Aromatoleum petrolei: one gene and its partner. The protein of the gene in region 1 binds, or shares a complex with, the protein of each later gene. Links are inferred from orthologs where the notes say so. Each region holds a gene or a part of one and is shown on either strand. Other genes may lie near its edges.

The links.
Region 2: the proteins of ToN1_RS03985 (region 1) and smc are in contact, whole or in part, in a crystal structure (PDB 3ZGX), measured with the Bacillus subtilis proteins. The link is inferred for Aromatoleum petrolei from one-to-one orthologs.

The regions. Positions count from the first base shown.
Region 1 is NZ_CP059560.1:873,188-878,655, reverse strand. The notes cover bases 2,681-5,468. They hold ToN1_RS03985 (segregation and condensation protein A), read left to right. Parts: upstream 2,681-3,553; coding sequence 3,554-4,384; downstream 4,385-5,468. Other genes in these bases: rluB (23S rRNA pseudouridine(2605) synthase RluB), read left to right, coding at 5,014-5,468; scpB (SMC-Scp complex subunit ScpB), read left to right, coding at 4,365-4,958; ToN1_RS03990 (tryptophan--tRNA ligase), read left to right, coding at 2,681-3,516. Also shown: ToN1_RS04005 (3',5'-nucleoside bisphosphate phosphatase), read left to right, coding at 59-925; ToN1_RS04000 (L-threonylcarbamoyladenylate synthase), read left to right, coding at 940-1,572; ToN1_RS03995 (site-2 protease family protein), read left to right, coding at 1,651-2,310; more of ToN1_RS03990, read left to right, coding at 2,314-2,680. UniProt on the Bacillus subtilis protein: Participates in chromosomal partition during cell division. May act via the formation of a condensin-like complex containing Smc and ScpB that pull DNA away from mid-cell into both cell halves.
Region 2 is NZ_CP059560.1:1,028,263-1,034,981, reverse strand. Bases 1,759-5,797 are described here. They hold smc (chromosome segregation protein SMC), read left to right. Parts: upstream 1,759-2,069; coding sequence 2,070-5,597; downstream 5,598-5,797. Other genes in these bases: ToN1_RS04615 (cell division protein ZipA), read left to right, coding at 5,712-5,797; dapC (succinyldiaminopimelate transaminase), read right to left, coding at 1,759-1,915. Outside these bases: dapD (2,3,4,5-tetrahydropyridine-2,6-dicarboxylate N-succinyltransferase), read right to left, coding at 1-701; more of dapC, read right to left, coding at 722-1,758; more of ToN1_RS04615, read left to right, coding at 5,798-6,719. UniProt on the Bacillus subtilis protein: Required for chromosome condensation and partitioning.

The DNA of each region.
Region 1 (5,468 bases):
TCATGAAAAAAATATCTGTTCCGGCGTCCGGCCGGGATGGCGTCCCAGATCCCCGACAATGTTCTCGAATGCAGATCTTCATTGCCACTCGACCGTATCGGACGGCTGGCTGACTCCCGCCGAGGTGGTGCAGCGCGCAGCGGCCAATGGCGTCGAACTGCTGGCACTCACCGATCATGACGAAGTGGGTGGGATCGACGAGGCGGCGGCCGCGGCGTGCGAGTGCGGCATTGCGCTGGTCGCCGGGGTGGAAATATCGGTGACCTTCCGCGACGAGACCATCCATGTGGTCGGCCTGGGCATAGACCATCGCAATGCGCGACTGCTGGACGGGCTGGCCCAGGTGCGCAGCGGCCGCGAGCAGCGGGCGCAGGCCATGAGTGACGCGCTCGACGCGATCGGCCTGCATGGCGTACTCGAAGGCGCGCGCCGATTTGCGCGCAACCCGGCGATGGTCGGCCGCGCACATTTTGCCCGCCACATCGTTGCGAGCGGACTGATGCCCGATGTCGGGACAGTGTTCCGCTACTACCTGACCCGCGGCAAACCCGGCTTCGTTCCCCACGTGTGGGCGCGGCTCGAGGACGCGGTCGGCTGGATCCGCGCGGCCGGCGGCATCGCGGTGATTGCTCATCCCGGGCGCTACCGTCTCTCCGCAGGCGACATGGACGCGCTCTTCGACGCCTTCGTTGCCTGCGGCGGCGAGGCGCTGGAGGTCGTCTCCGGTGCGCATGCCGCTCCGGACGTGCAGCGCTTCGCGAGCGTTGCGCGCCGCCGTGGGCTGCTCGCCTCGCGCGCCTCCGATTTCCACGGTAGCAGCGAGAGCCCCGTCGATCTCGGTCGTTGCGATCCGCTGCCGCCCGACCTCGTTCCCGTCTGGTCGCGACTTGTGGCGCCAGCGCCCGTCGCCGCCGGGCTTCTCTGATCCGGAATGCATTCATGGCCCAGTTCTTTTCGCTTCACCCCGAGTTTCCCCAACCGCGGCTGATCCGCCAGGCGGCGGAGATCATGCGCGCCGGCGGGCTGGTCGCTTTCCCCACCGATTCGGCCTACGCGCTCGGCGGCCTCACCGGCGATGCTGATCTCCTGCAGCGGATCCGCAGGTTGCGTGGGGTGGACGAGCGCCACCACTTCACCCTGATGTGCCGCGACCTCTCGGAAATTGCAAAATACGCCCGGGTCGACAATGCCCAGTATCGTCTGCTGAAAGCGGTCACGCCGGGCCCGTACACCTTCATCCTCGAGGGTACGAAGGAACTGCCCCGGCGCGTGCTGCACCCCAAGCGCAAGACGATCGGGCTGCGCGTTCCCGAGCATCCCGTCGTGGCCGCGCTGCTGCAGGAACTGGACGAGCCCATCCTCACCTCCACGCTCCTCCTGCCCGATGACGATTTTCCGCTGACGGACCCCGAGGAAATCCGAGAACGTCTCGAGAAGCAGGTCGAACTCGTCATCGAGGCCGGCTATTGTGGCCCGGAGGCGACCACCGTGATCGACCTGACGTCGGGCGCCCCGGTGCTGATCCGCGCCGGCCGCGGGGATCTGGCGCCATTCGGTCTGGAGAACGACTGAAAGTGCCGGAGGAGGGCGTGCGGGGACGCGGGGGATTTCCCCGCTCTGCTAGAATGCGGCGTTTTGCCCCCTGACTTCATGGAATCGCTGATCGCCACCCTTGCCATCTGGGCCTTGCCGGTGCTGCTTGCCATCACGCTGCACGAGGCTGCGCACGGCTATGTGGCGCGGCATTTCGGCGATCCCACGGCGGAGCTCGAGGGACGCATCACCCTCAATCCCTTCAAGCACATCGATCCGGTCGGAACCGTGATCGTGCCGGGTGCCATCCTCGCGCTCAGTTCGCTGCTGGGGAGCGGAGGAATGCTGTTCGGCTGGGCGAAGCCGGTGCCCGTCAATTTCAATCGCCTGCGCCGGCCCAAGGCCGACATGCTCTGGGTGGCGGCGGCAGGGCCGTTCATGAATTTCCTGATGGCGCTCGGTTGGGCGCTGCTGCTGAAGTTCGGCATGTCCGATCCGCACGGCATGTACGCGGAACCGATGCGCGAGATGGGCATGGCCGGCATCCAGATCAATTCGGTGCTGATGCTGCTCAATCTCCTGCCGATTCCGCCGCTCGATGGCGGTCGCATCGTCGTCAGCCTGCTGCCGCACCGGCTGGCGTGGAAATTCGCGCGTATCGAGCCCTACGGCTTCCCGATTCTTCTCGTGCTCCTTTTCACCGGCATCCTCGGCCAAATCCTGTGGCCGCTGATCGCACTCTTTCAGATCCTTCTCGCGACGCTTTTCGGGTTTTAAATCATGTACGCAGAACGCGTTCTCTCAGGCATGCGCCCGACCGGGCGACTTCATCTCGGCCACTACCACGGCGTGCTCAAGAACTGGGTCAAACTGCAGGAGGAATACCCCTGCCTGTTCTTCGTTGCCGACTGGCATGCATTGACCACGGTCTACGATAATCCGGAGGTCATCACCGACAGCGTGTGGGACATGCTCGTCGACTGGCTCGCGGCCGGTGTCGATCCCGAGAAGGCGACCATCTTCATCCAGTCCAAGGTGCCCCAGCACGCCGAACTGCACCTGCTGCTGTCCATGATTTCGCCGGTGGGCTGGCTCGAGCGTGTCCCGACCTACAAGGACCAGCAGGAAAAGCTCGCCCACAAGGACCTCGCCACCTACGGTTTCCTCGGCTATCCGCTGCTGATGTCGGCGGACATCCTCCTGTACCGGGCAGACAAGGTTCCCGTCGGGGAAGACCAGGTTCCGCACATCGAATTCACTCGCGAGATCGCACGTCGCTTCAACCACATGTTCGGGCGCGAGCCCGGCTTCGAGGACAAGGCCAGGGAGGCCGTCAAGAAGCTGGGCGGCAAGACCGGCAAACTGTTCGAGGAGCTGCGCAAGCGCTTCCAGCAGGAAGGCGAAACCGAAGCGCTCGAGCAGGCGCGGCTCATCCTGCGCGATGCGGGCAGTGTCAGCCATGTCGATCTCGAGCGCCTGCACGGCTACCTCGAAGGCAGCGGCAAGATGATCCTCGTAGAGCCGGGTGCGCTCCTCACCGAGGCCGCGCGCATGCCCGGCCTGGACGGCCAGAAGATGTCGAAAAGCTACGGCAACACCATCTTCCTGCGCGAAGATCCGGCCACGGTGACGAAGAAGATCCGCACCATGCAGACCGACCCGGCACGTGTGCGCCGCACCGATCCAGGCGATCCGGAAAAGTGTCCGGTGTGGCAGTTTCATCTCATCTACTCCGACGATGACACGCGCAACTGGGTGCAGCAGGGTTGCCGCAGCGCCGGCATCGGTTGTATCGAGTGCAAGCAGCCGGTCATCGACGGCGTCCTCAAGGAACAGGTCATCATGCACGAGCGCGCCCAGCGCTACCTCGACGACCCCGCCCTGATGCGGCGCATTGTCGCCGACGGCTGCGAACGCGCCGCTGTGCTCGCCGAAGAGACGATGCGCGACGTGCGCGAGGCGATGGGCCTCTCATATCGCTGACGCACCGACAGACTGTGGCTTGCAGGATGAGCGTGGCATGAACATGCCGCTTGCACTGGCTCCGGCCGAGACACCCGTCCCGGTCGAGGTCTTCGCTCGCCTGTACGGCGAGCCGATGCTCGAGCTGCCCAAGGATCTCTACATCCCGCCCGACGCGCTCGAAATCTTCCTCGACGCCTTCGAGGGGCCGCTCGACCTGCTGCTCTACCTGATCCGCAAGGCCAACCTGAACATCCTCGACATCCCGATGGCGCCGCTCACCGAGCAGTACCTCGTCTATGTCGAGGCGATGCGCCGACACAACCTCGAACTCGCAGCCGACTATCTGCTCATGGCCGCGACGCTGCTGGAGATCAAGTCGCGCATGTTGCTGCCGCGCCCACCGCGCGAGAGCGAGGACGAATCGCTCGACCCGCGCGCCGAACTGGTACGCAGGCTGCTCGAATACGAGCAGATGAAGATGGCGGCTGCGCGGCTCGACGCCATGCCGCGAATCGAGCGCGACCACGAATGGGTCGGCATCTTCGTCGCCGAGAAAGTCATCGAGCGCCTGCCCGAGGTCAGTCTCCACGACCTGCAGTTCGCCTGGCTCAAGATCATGAAGAAGGCCCGGCTGACGCAGCATCACCAGGTGAAGCGCGATGAGCTGTCGGTGCGCGAACACATGACGACGATCCTGCGCAAGCTGGCTGACGGCGGCTTCGTCGTCTTCGACACCCTGTTCGAGTCCGCGCGCGGTCCTGCCAGTCTGGTCGTGAGTTTCCTCGCGGTGCTCGAGCTCGTGAAGGAAAAGCTGGTCCACGTCGCCCAGAACGAGCCCTTCGCGCCGATCTACGTGAAGCTTGCCGATGCAGCCAACGACGCCTGAAGACTTCAAGCGCGTGATCGAGACGGCTCTGCTGGCAGCAACTGCGCCGCTGCAGGTCGCGGACGTACGCCGCCTTTTCGATCCCGATCCCGGGGCCGATCTGGTCCGCCGACTGCTCGACGAACTCCGCGGCGAGTGGGGCGGGCGGGGCGTCGAGCTGGTGCAGATCGCCTCCGGCTGGCGTTTCCAGACGCGACCGGAGTACCAGGTGTTCCTCGATCGGCTGAAGGAAGAAAAACCGCCGAAGTATTCACGCGCCGTACTGGAAACGCTTGCGATCATCGCCTATCGTCAGCCTGTCACGCGTGGAGACATAGAGGACATCCGCGGCGTTGCAGTGTCTCCCAGCGTGTTGAAGACGCTGGAGTCGCGTGGGTGGGTAGACATCGTCGGCCATCGCGATACGCCGGGGCGTCCGGCCCTGTTTGCGACGACGCGGCGCTTTCTCGACGATCTGGGCCTGCGCAGCCTCACCGAATTGCCCGCGTTAACCGAAATTGAAAGGATCATGGATCTTGTCGACACCAAAGAAATCGAATCGGCCGCTCCGGCCGCCAACGAAGAAGAAGGCTGAGCCTGCGGCGGGTCCGCTGCGCCCCCATGGCGCCCGTCAGCCGGGCAGCGTTGACATGCCCGCGGAGACGGCGCGCGAGTTGCCCCAGCGGCGCGGGCCGGCCGCCGCTCGCGGGGCGCCGCAGGAAGAGCACGAACCGGAGCGGCTGCAGAAAGTCCTCGCCCGCCTCGGAATCGGTTCGCGGCGCGAGATCGAGGAATGGGTCGTCGCCGGGCGCATCACCGTCAATGGCGAACCTGCCGAACTGGGACAGAAAATCGGCCCCGGCGATCGCGTAAAGCTCAACGGCAAGCTCCTTTCGGTAAGATTTACGGCGCGCGCTCCGCGCGTGCTGATCTACCACAAGCCCGAAGGCGAAATCGTCTCGCGCGAGGATCCGGAAGGGCGGCCCACCGTCTTCGAGCGCCTGCCGCTTTTGCGCAAGGGGCGCTGGATCGCCGTCGGTCGCCTCGACTTCAACACCTCGGGCCTGCTGCTGTTCACCAACGACGGCGCTCTCGCCAACCGGCT
Region 2 (6,719 bases), 160 kb from region 1 along the record:
ACGACGACGGCGCCCGACGGGACGCGGCCGTAGGTGACCTCGCCGGTCTGGCGGTCGTAGATCTTGGTGCTCTGGCCGATGTAGACGCCCATCGACAGCACGGCGTTTTCCTCGATGATCACGCCTTCGACCACTTCCGAGCGGGCACCGACGAAGACGTTGTCCTCGATGATGACGGGGCCGGCCTGCACGGGCTCGAGCACGCCGCCGATGCCGACGCCGCCCGACAGGTGCACGTTCTTGCCGATCTGGGCGCAGGAGCCGACGGTGGCCCAAGTGTCGACCATCGTGCCTTCATCGACGTAGGCGCCGATGTTCACGTAGGACGGCATCAGCACGACGTTCTTGCCGATGAAGCTGCCCTTGCGCGCGACGGCGGGCGGTACGACGCGGAAGCCGCCTTCGCGGAACTGCTCGGGCGTGTAGTCGCCGAACTTGGTCGGAACCTTGTCGAAGAAATTCAGCGCGCCGGCCGACTGCACCTCGTTGTCGCGCAGGCGGAAGGAGATCAGGACGGCCTTCTTGATCCATTGGTTGACGGTCCAGTTGCCGTCGATCTTCTCGGCAACGCGCAGCTTGCCGCTGTCCAGTCCGTCGATGACGGTGGCAACGGCGTCGCGCACGATCGCGGGAGCAGAGGAGGGCGAGAGGCTGGCGCGGTTCTCGAAGGCGTCGTCGATGATTTTTTGCAGGTCTTGCATGGGGGATTTCCGTTTGTATTTCAAAGGGTTTGGCAGAAGGCGGCGATGCGCTCCGCAGCCTCGACACATTCGGCCGTGTCGGCCACGAGGGCGATGCGCACGAACCCGGCGCCCGGATTGACGCCGTTCGATTCCCGGGCGAGGAAGCTGCCCGGCAGAACCGTCACATTATATGCAGCCTGTAGTCGGCGGGCGAACTCGGTGTCGGGGATGGGCGTCTGCGCCCACAGGTAGAATCCGGCGTCGGGTTTCTGCACCTTGAGGTGCCTGGCGATGATGGGCATCGCACGGTCGAATTTGTCGCGGTAAAGGCGGCGATTCTCGACCACGTGCGCCTCGTCGTTCCAGGCGGCGATTGAGGCGGCCTGGATCGGGAGGCTCATGGCGCAGCCGTGGTAGGTACGGTAGCGCAGGAAGCCTTTCAGCACCTTCGCATCACCCGCGACGAAGCCCGAGCGCATGCCCGGCACGTTGGAGCGCTTGGACAGGCTGGAGAACATGACGAGGTTGCGGAAGTCGGTGCGGCCGAGCGCGTGTGCGGCCTGCATCGCGCCGACAGGGGGGGCGACGTCGTCGAAGTAGATCTCCGAATAGCACTCGTCGGCCGCGATCACGAAACCGTAGCGGTCCGACAACTCGAAGAGACGCGCCCACTCCGCCTGCGACAGCATGCGTCCGGTCGGATTGCCCGGCGAGCACACGAACACGAGCTGGATGTCGCGCCACACGGCATCGGGAATGCCGTCGAAATCCGAGCCGAAGCCGTTTTCGGGCAGGTTGTTGAGGAACACCGGTTCGGCTCCGGCGAGCAGGGCCGCGCCTTCGTAGATCTGGTAGAACGGGTTCGGGCTCAGCACCTTGGCGCCGGGGCGGCTGCCGTCGATCACCGCCTGGGCAAAGGCGAACAGCGCCTCGCGCGAGCCGTTGACCGGCAGCACCTGGGTCGCCGGATCGACCCTGGGGAGGCCGAAGCGGCGTTCCAGCCAGCCGGCGATCGCCACGCGCAACGGGTCTCCGCCTATCGTCGCGGGGTAGTTCGCGAGCCCCTGCAGGTTGTCGGTGAGCGCCTGCATGATGAAGGGCGGGGTCGGGTGCTGCGGTTCGCCGATCGACAGGCGGATCAGCTTCAGGTCGGCCGGGGGAACGACGCCGTCCATCAGCGCACGCAGTTTTTCGAAGGGATAGGGCTGGAGGCGGTCGAGGTTCGGATTCACGGCGGACTGTTTCGGCTTGTTTCGGAGGGCATGCGCCTGTGCTTGAACGCAAGGGCATCGAGCGCGCGATGGTATCATGACGCGCTTTCGCCGGCCCCGGCCGGCCCGTTCCCGCCACAACTCCTGTCCCGATTCGATCCGGCTCCGTTCCGAAGTGCGTCTCTCCAAGCTCAAACTCGCCGGCTTCAAGACTTTTGTCGATCCCACCACGGTGCTCACCCCCGGCAATCTCGTCGGTGTGGTGGGTCCGAACGGCTGCGGCAAGTCGAACATCATCGATGCCGTGCGCTGGGTGCTGGGTGAGACGCGCGCGAGCGCGCTGCGCGGCGAGTCGATGCAGGACGTGATCTTCAACGGCTCGACAACGCGCAAACCGGTATCGCGCGCGAGCGTCGAGTTGGTGTTCGACAACGCCGAGGGCCGCGCGGCAGGGCAGTGGTCGCGCTACGCGGAAATCTCCGTCAAGCGCGTGCTCGACCGCAGCGGTGAGTCGACCTACTTCCTCAACAACGTCCAGGTGCGGCGCAAGGACGTCATCGACCTCTTCCTCGGCACCGGCCTCGGTCCGCGCGCGTACGCGATCATCGAGCAGGGCATGATCTCGCGCATCATCGAGGCGCGTCCCGAGGAGGTGCGCGGCTTCCTCGAGGAGGCAGCGGGGGTCACGAAATACCGTGAGCGTCGTCGCGAGACCGAAGGACGTTTGTCGGACGCGCGCGACAACCTCGCCCGCCTTGATGATATTCGCATGGAGCTGGGCGAGCGTATCGGCCACCTGGAAGTGCAGGCGGAAATCGCCGTGCGTTATCGCGACCTGAGCGCCGCGCACACGCAGCGCCAGCAACTGCTGTGGCTGCTCAAACGCAACGAGGCGCGCGCCGAGCAGGCGCGAGTCGAAGGCGAGCTCAACCAGTTGTCGTCGAAGATGGAGGCGGACAGCTCCCGTCTGCAGGAACTCGAGAACGCCGTCGAAGAGGCTCGCGCGGGGCACTTCGACGCGTCGGAAGCCACCCATGCGGCTCAGTCGGACCTCTTTGCCGTGTCGGCGGAGGTGACGCGGCTGGAGGCTGAACTGCGCCACCTCGACGATGCGCGCAAGCGGCTCGAGGCCCGCCTCGCCCAGCTCGCGACCGACGAGGCGCACTGGCAGGAGCGCCAGGCGGGGCTGGGCGCAGAGCGCGAGCGCTGGACCGGACTGATCGACAACGCGGCGATGCGTGCCGAGCAGGCCGAGGCGCGTCACGCCGAGATCGCCGAGCGCCTGCCCGAGGCGGAGGCCGCGCGCCAGGCTGCCGACACGACCGTCGCGGCGGCGCGGCGCGAACTTGCGCAGACCGAGCAGCAGTTGCGCGTCGAGGAGGCCAAGCGCGCGAGCGCCGTGCGGGCGCTCGATGCGCTGAACCAGCGCCGCGGGCGCCTCGCGGGCGAATCGGGCGGCATCGAAGGGCCGGACGAGGCCGTCGTCGCGCAGCAGGAGGCGCGTCTCGAAGCCCTGCGCGAGGAACTGGAACGCCAGCAGGAAGAGCTCGGCGCCGTGCAGATGCGGCAGCCTGAGGCGCAGGCCGCGCTGAAGACCGCACTCGAGCATGAGCGGCAGGTGCAGCGGCGCCTCACCGAACTGCGGGCACGGCGCGATGCGCTGGTGCAGCTGCAGGCCAAGGTGCAGTCGCAGGGGCAGCTCGGCGACTGGTTGAAGCGCCACAAGCTGACCGAGCTGCCGCCGCTGTGGCGAGACCTGAGGGTCGAGCCGGGCTGGGAGATGGCGGTCGAGGCGGTGCTGCGCGAGCGGCTGGCTGCGCTGACCGGTGACGTCACCGAAGCCGCGCGCGCGATGTTCGATGATGCGCCGCCGGGATCCTTCGCGCTGGCCTTCGGCGACGGGGTGGAGCCGGCTGCGGCGGGGGCGCCACTACCCGGAACCTTCGCGCTGATCGACAGGATTTCCTTCGTCGCCGAGGGGCTTCGGCCGATCGTCGCCGACTGGCTGCGCGGCTGCCTGGCGACCGACGCTCTGGACCCCTGGGTCGAGCGGCGCGGAGAACTCGCCGCCGACCAGTGCCTCGTCGGGCCGGGCGGCCAGATCCTCACGCGGCATGCGCTGGTCCATTACGCGCCGGACAGCCGCACCCACGGCGTGATGGAGCGCCAGCGCGAGATCGACGGCCTGGCGGAGCAGCAGTTGGCGCTCGAGACAGAGGCCCATGTTGCCCACGACGCGTTGATTGCGGCAGAGGGTGTCGCCGCCGAGCTGCAGGAACGCGGCAACGCCTTGCGACGCGAGCTGCAGGCCGCGCAGCAGCAGGTGCACTCCGAGCAGGTCGAGCTCCTCAAGCTCACGCAGGCACGGCAGCGCGCCGAGGAGCGCCGTGCGCAGCTTGCGCGCGACCTTGATGACATCGTCCATCTCGAATCGACCGAGCGCGAGCATCTTGCCCGGGCGGAGATGGAGCAGGCACGCGCAGAGGAGTTGGCCGAGTTGCAGCGCGAGCGCCTCGATGGTGCGCTGGAGGTGCTGACCGAGCGCGACAACGTGCTGCGCGAAACACGCTCCCTCGAGCAGGCGCTTGCACGCGAACTGCAGGAGGCGCGCTTCTCCGAGCGCGAGTGCGCGGGCAAGCTCGAGGATATCGCGCGCAACCTGCAACTGGCCGGCGAGCAGCTCGGACGGATCGCGGTGGAGGTCGAGGCGCGCCGGCACGAGCTCGAGGCGACCGACAGCGGCCGCAGCCGCGATGCGCTGCAGGAGGCGCTCGAATTGCGGGCGCGGCGCGAGGCGGCGCTGGCGGCACGCCGCGATGCGCTGGAGATGGCGGCGATGCGGTTGAAGCAGACCGAGGAGCTGCGCCTGCGCACCGAGCAGGAGGCGGCGCCGGCGCGCGGACGGGTGGCCGAACTGCGCCTCGCCGTTCAGGCGGCGGAGCTCGCGGCGGCGCAGTTCGACGAGCGGCTCGTGGAGGCCCAGGCCGACGAGGCGGCGCTGCAGCCGCTGCTCGTGCCGGATCTGCGCGAGGGTTCGCTGGTGCGGGAAGTCGGACGGCTTGCGCGCGAGATCGCGGAGCTGGGTCAGGTGAACCTCGCGGCACTGGACGAGCTGCGCAGCGCGCAGGAGCGCAAGGGTTATCTCGACGTGCAGTTCGATGATCTGATGCAGGCGATCGGTACGCTGGAGGACGCGATCCGGCGCATCGACCGCGAGACGCGCGAACAGCTGCAGGACACCTACAATACCGTGACGCAGCATTTCGGCACGCTGTTCCCGCAGCTCTTCGGCGGTGGGCAGGCGCGGCTGGTGCTGACGGGCGACGAAATCCTCGATGCGGGCATCCAGATCGTCGCCCAGCCGCCCGGGAAGAAAAACAGCTCCATCCACCTGTTGTCGGGTGGCGAGAAGGCGCTGACGGCGATCGCGCTGGTGTTCTCGATGTTCCAGTTGAATCCCGCGCCCTTCTGCATGCTTGACGAGGTGGATGCGCCGCTGGACGATACGAATACCGAGCGTTACTGCCAGATGGTGAAGCGCATGTCATCGCAGACGCAGTTCGTCTTCATCAGCCACAGCAAGATCACGATGGAGATCGCGCAGCAGCTCGTGGGCGTGACGATGCAGGAACAGGGCGTCTCGCGCGTGGTGGAAGTGGATATGGAAGAGGCGCTGCGCCTGGCGGAGCCGGCAGCGGCCTGAAGATGAGCACCGCCGCGGCCCGCAACGGGGACGCGGCGGCAAGGTTTAACTGCGAAGCCCAGGGAATTGCGAGGTTCGGCGCGCGCAGCGGCGGGACCGACAACGGGAAGGAAGATGGATAACGAATTGCAGATCGGGTTGGCGGCGCTGGGGGTGGCTTCGGTCGTCGGAATCGTCGCGTACAACAAGTGGCAGGAACGCAAGCATCGGCGCGAGGCCGAGCAGGCCTTCCGGTCGGATCATCGCGACGTGCTGCTGGAGCCCGGGGGCGGCTCCGCGGACGAGGTTCCTGCCGAGCGCCTGGAGCCCTCGATGGGCGAGGCGGAACCGGAAGCCCGCCGTGCGGCCGCGGCCGTGCGCGATTCCGGTGTGCGCAAGGTGACGCCGGGCGTTCCGGATGCGGTCGATCAGCGCATCGACTGCGTGATCCGCATCGAGGCGATCGAGCCCTTGGAAGCGCCGCGCTTGTGGGCCGCACAGGGCGAGCAGCTGATGGGCATCTCCAAGCCCGTGCGCTGGTTCGCCTTCGATGATGCGGCCAATCTGTGGCGATCGCTCGACGCGCATACGGCGGGAGCCTTCCACTGGTTCTGCGCGGCGATGCAGACGGTCGACCGCAGCGGGCCGATCAGCGAGAACGATTTCCTGCATTTCTCCGGCGGCATGCAGCGCGTGGCCGAACAGTTCCTGGCAGTGCCGGCCGACCTGCCGGCGCGTGGCGAGGCGCTGCGCAATGCAGCCGAGCTGGACAAGTTCTGCGCCAATGTGGATGTGCAGATCGGCATCAACGTGGTGAGCAACGGGCAGCCCTTCGTCGGCACCAAGATCCGGGCGCTGGCGGAGTCGCACGGCATGACGCTGGGTCCGGACGGCTCCTTCCATGCGCGTGACGAGGAGGGCAATACCCTGTACACGCTGAGCAACATGGAGCCGGCACTGTTTGCAGTCGAAGAGATGCGCGACCTTGCCACCAACGGCCTCACGCTGGTGATCGACGTCCCGCGCGTGCCGAACGGCGTGTTCGCGTTCGAGCGCATGATGCGCCAGGCCATGCAGATGGCCGACGCCTTGCAGGGGACCGTGGTGGACGACAATCGTGCCCCGTTCGGTGCCGAGGCGGCG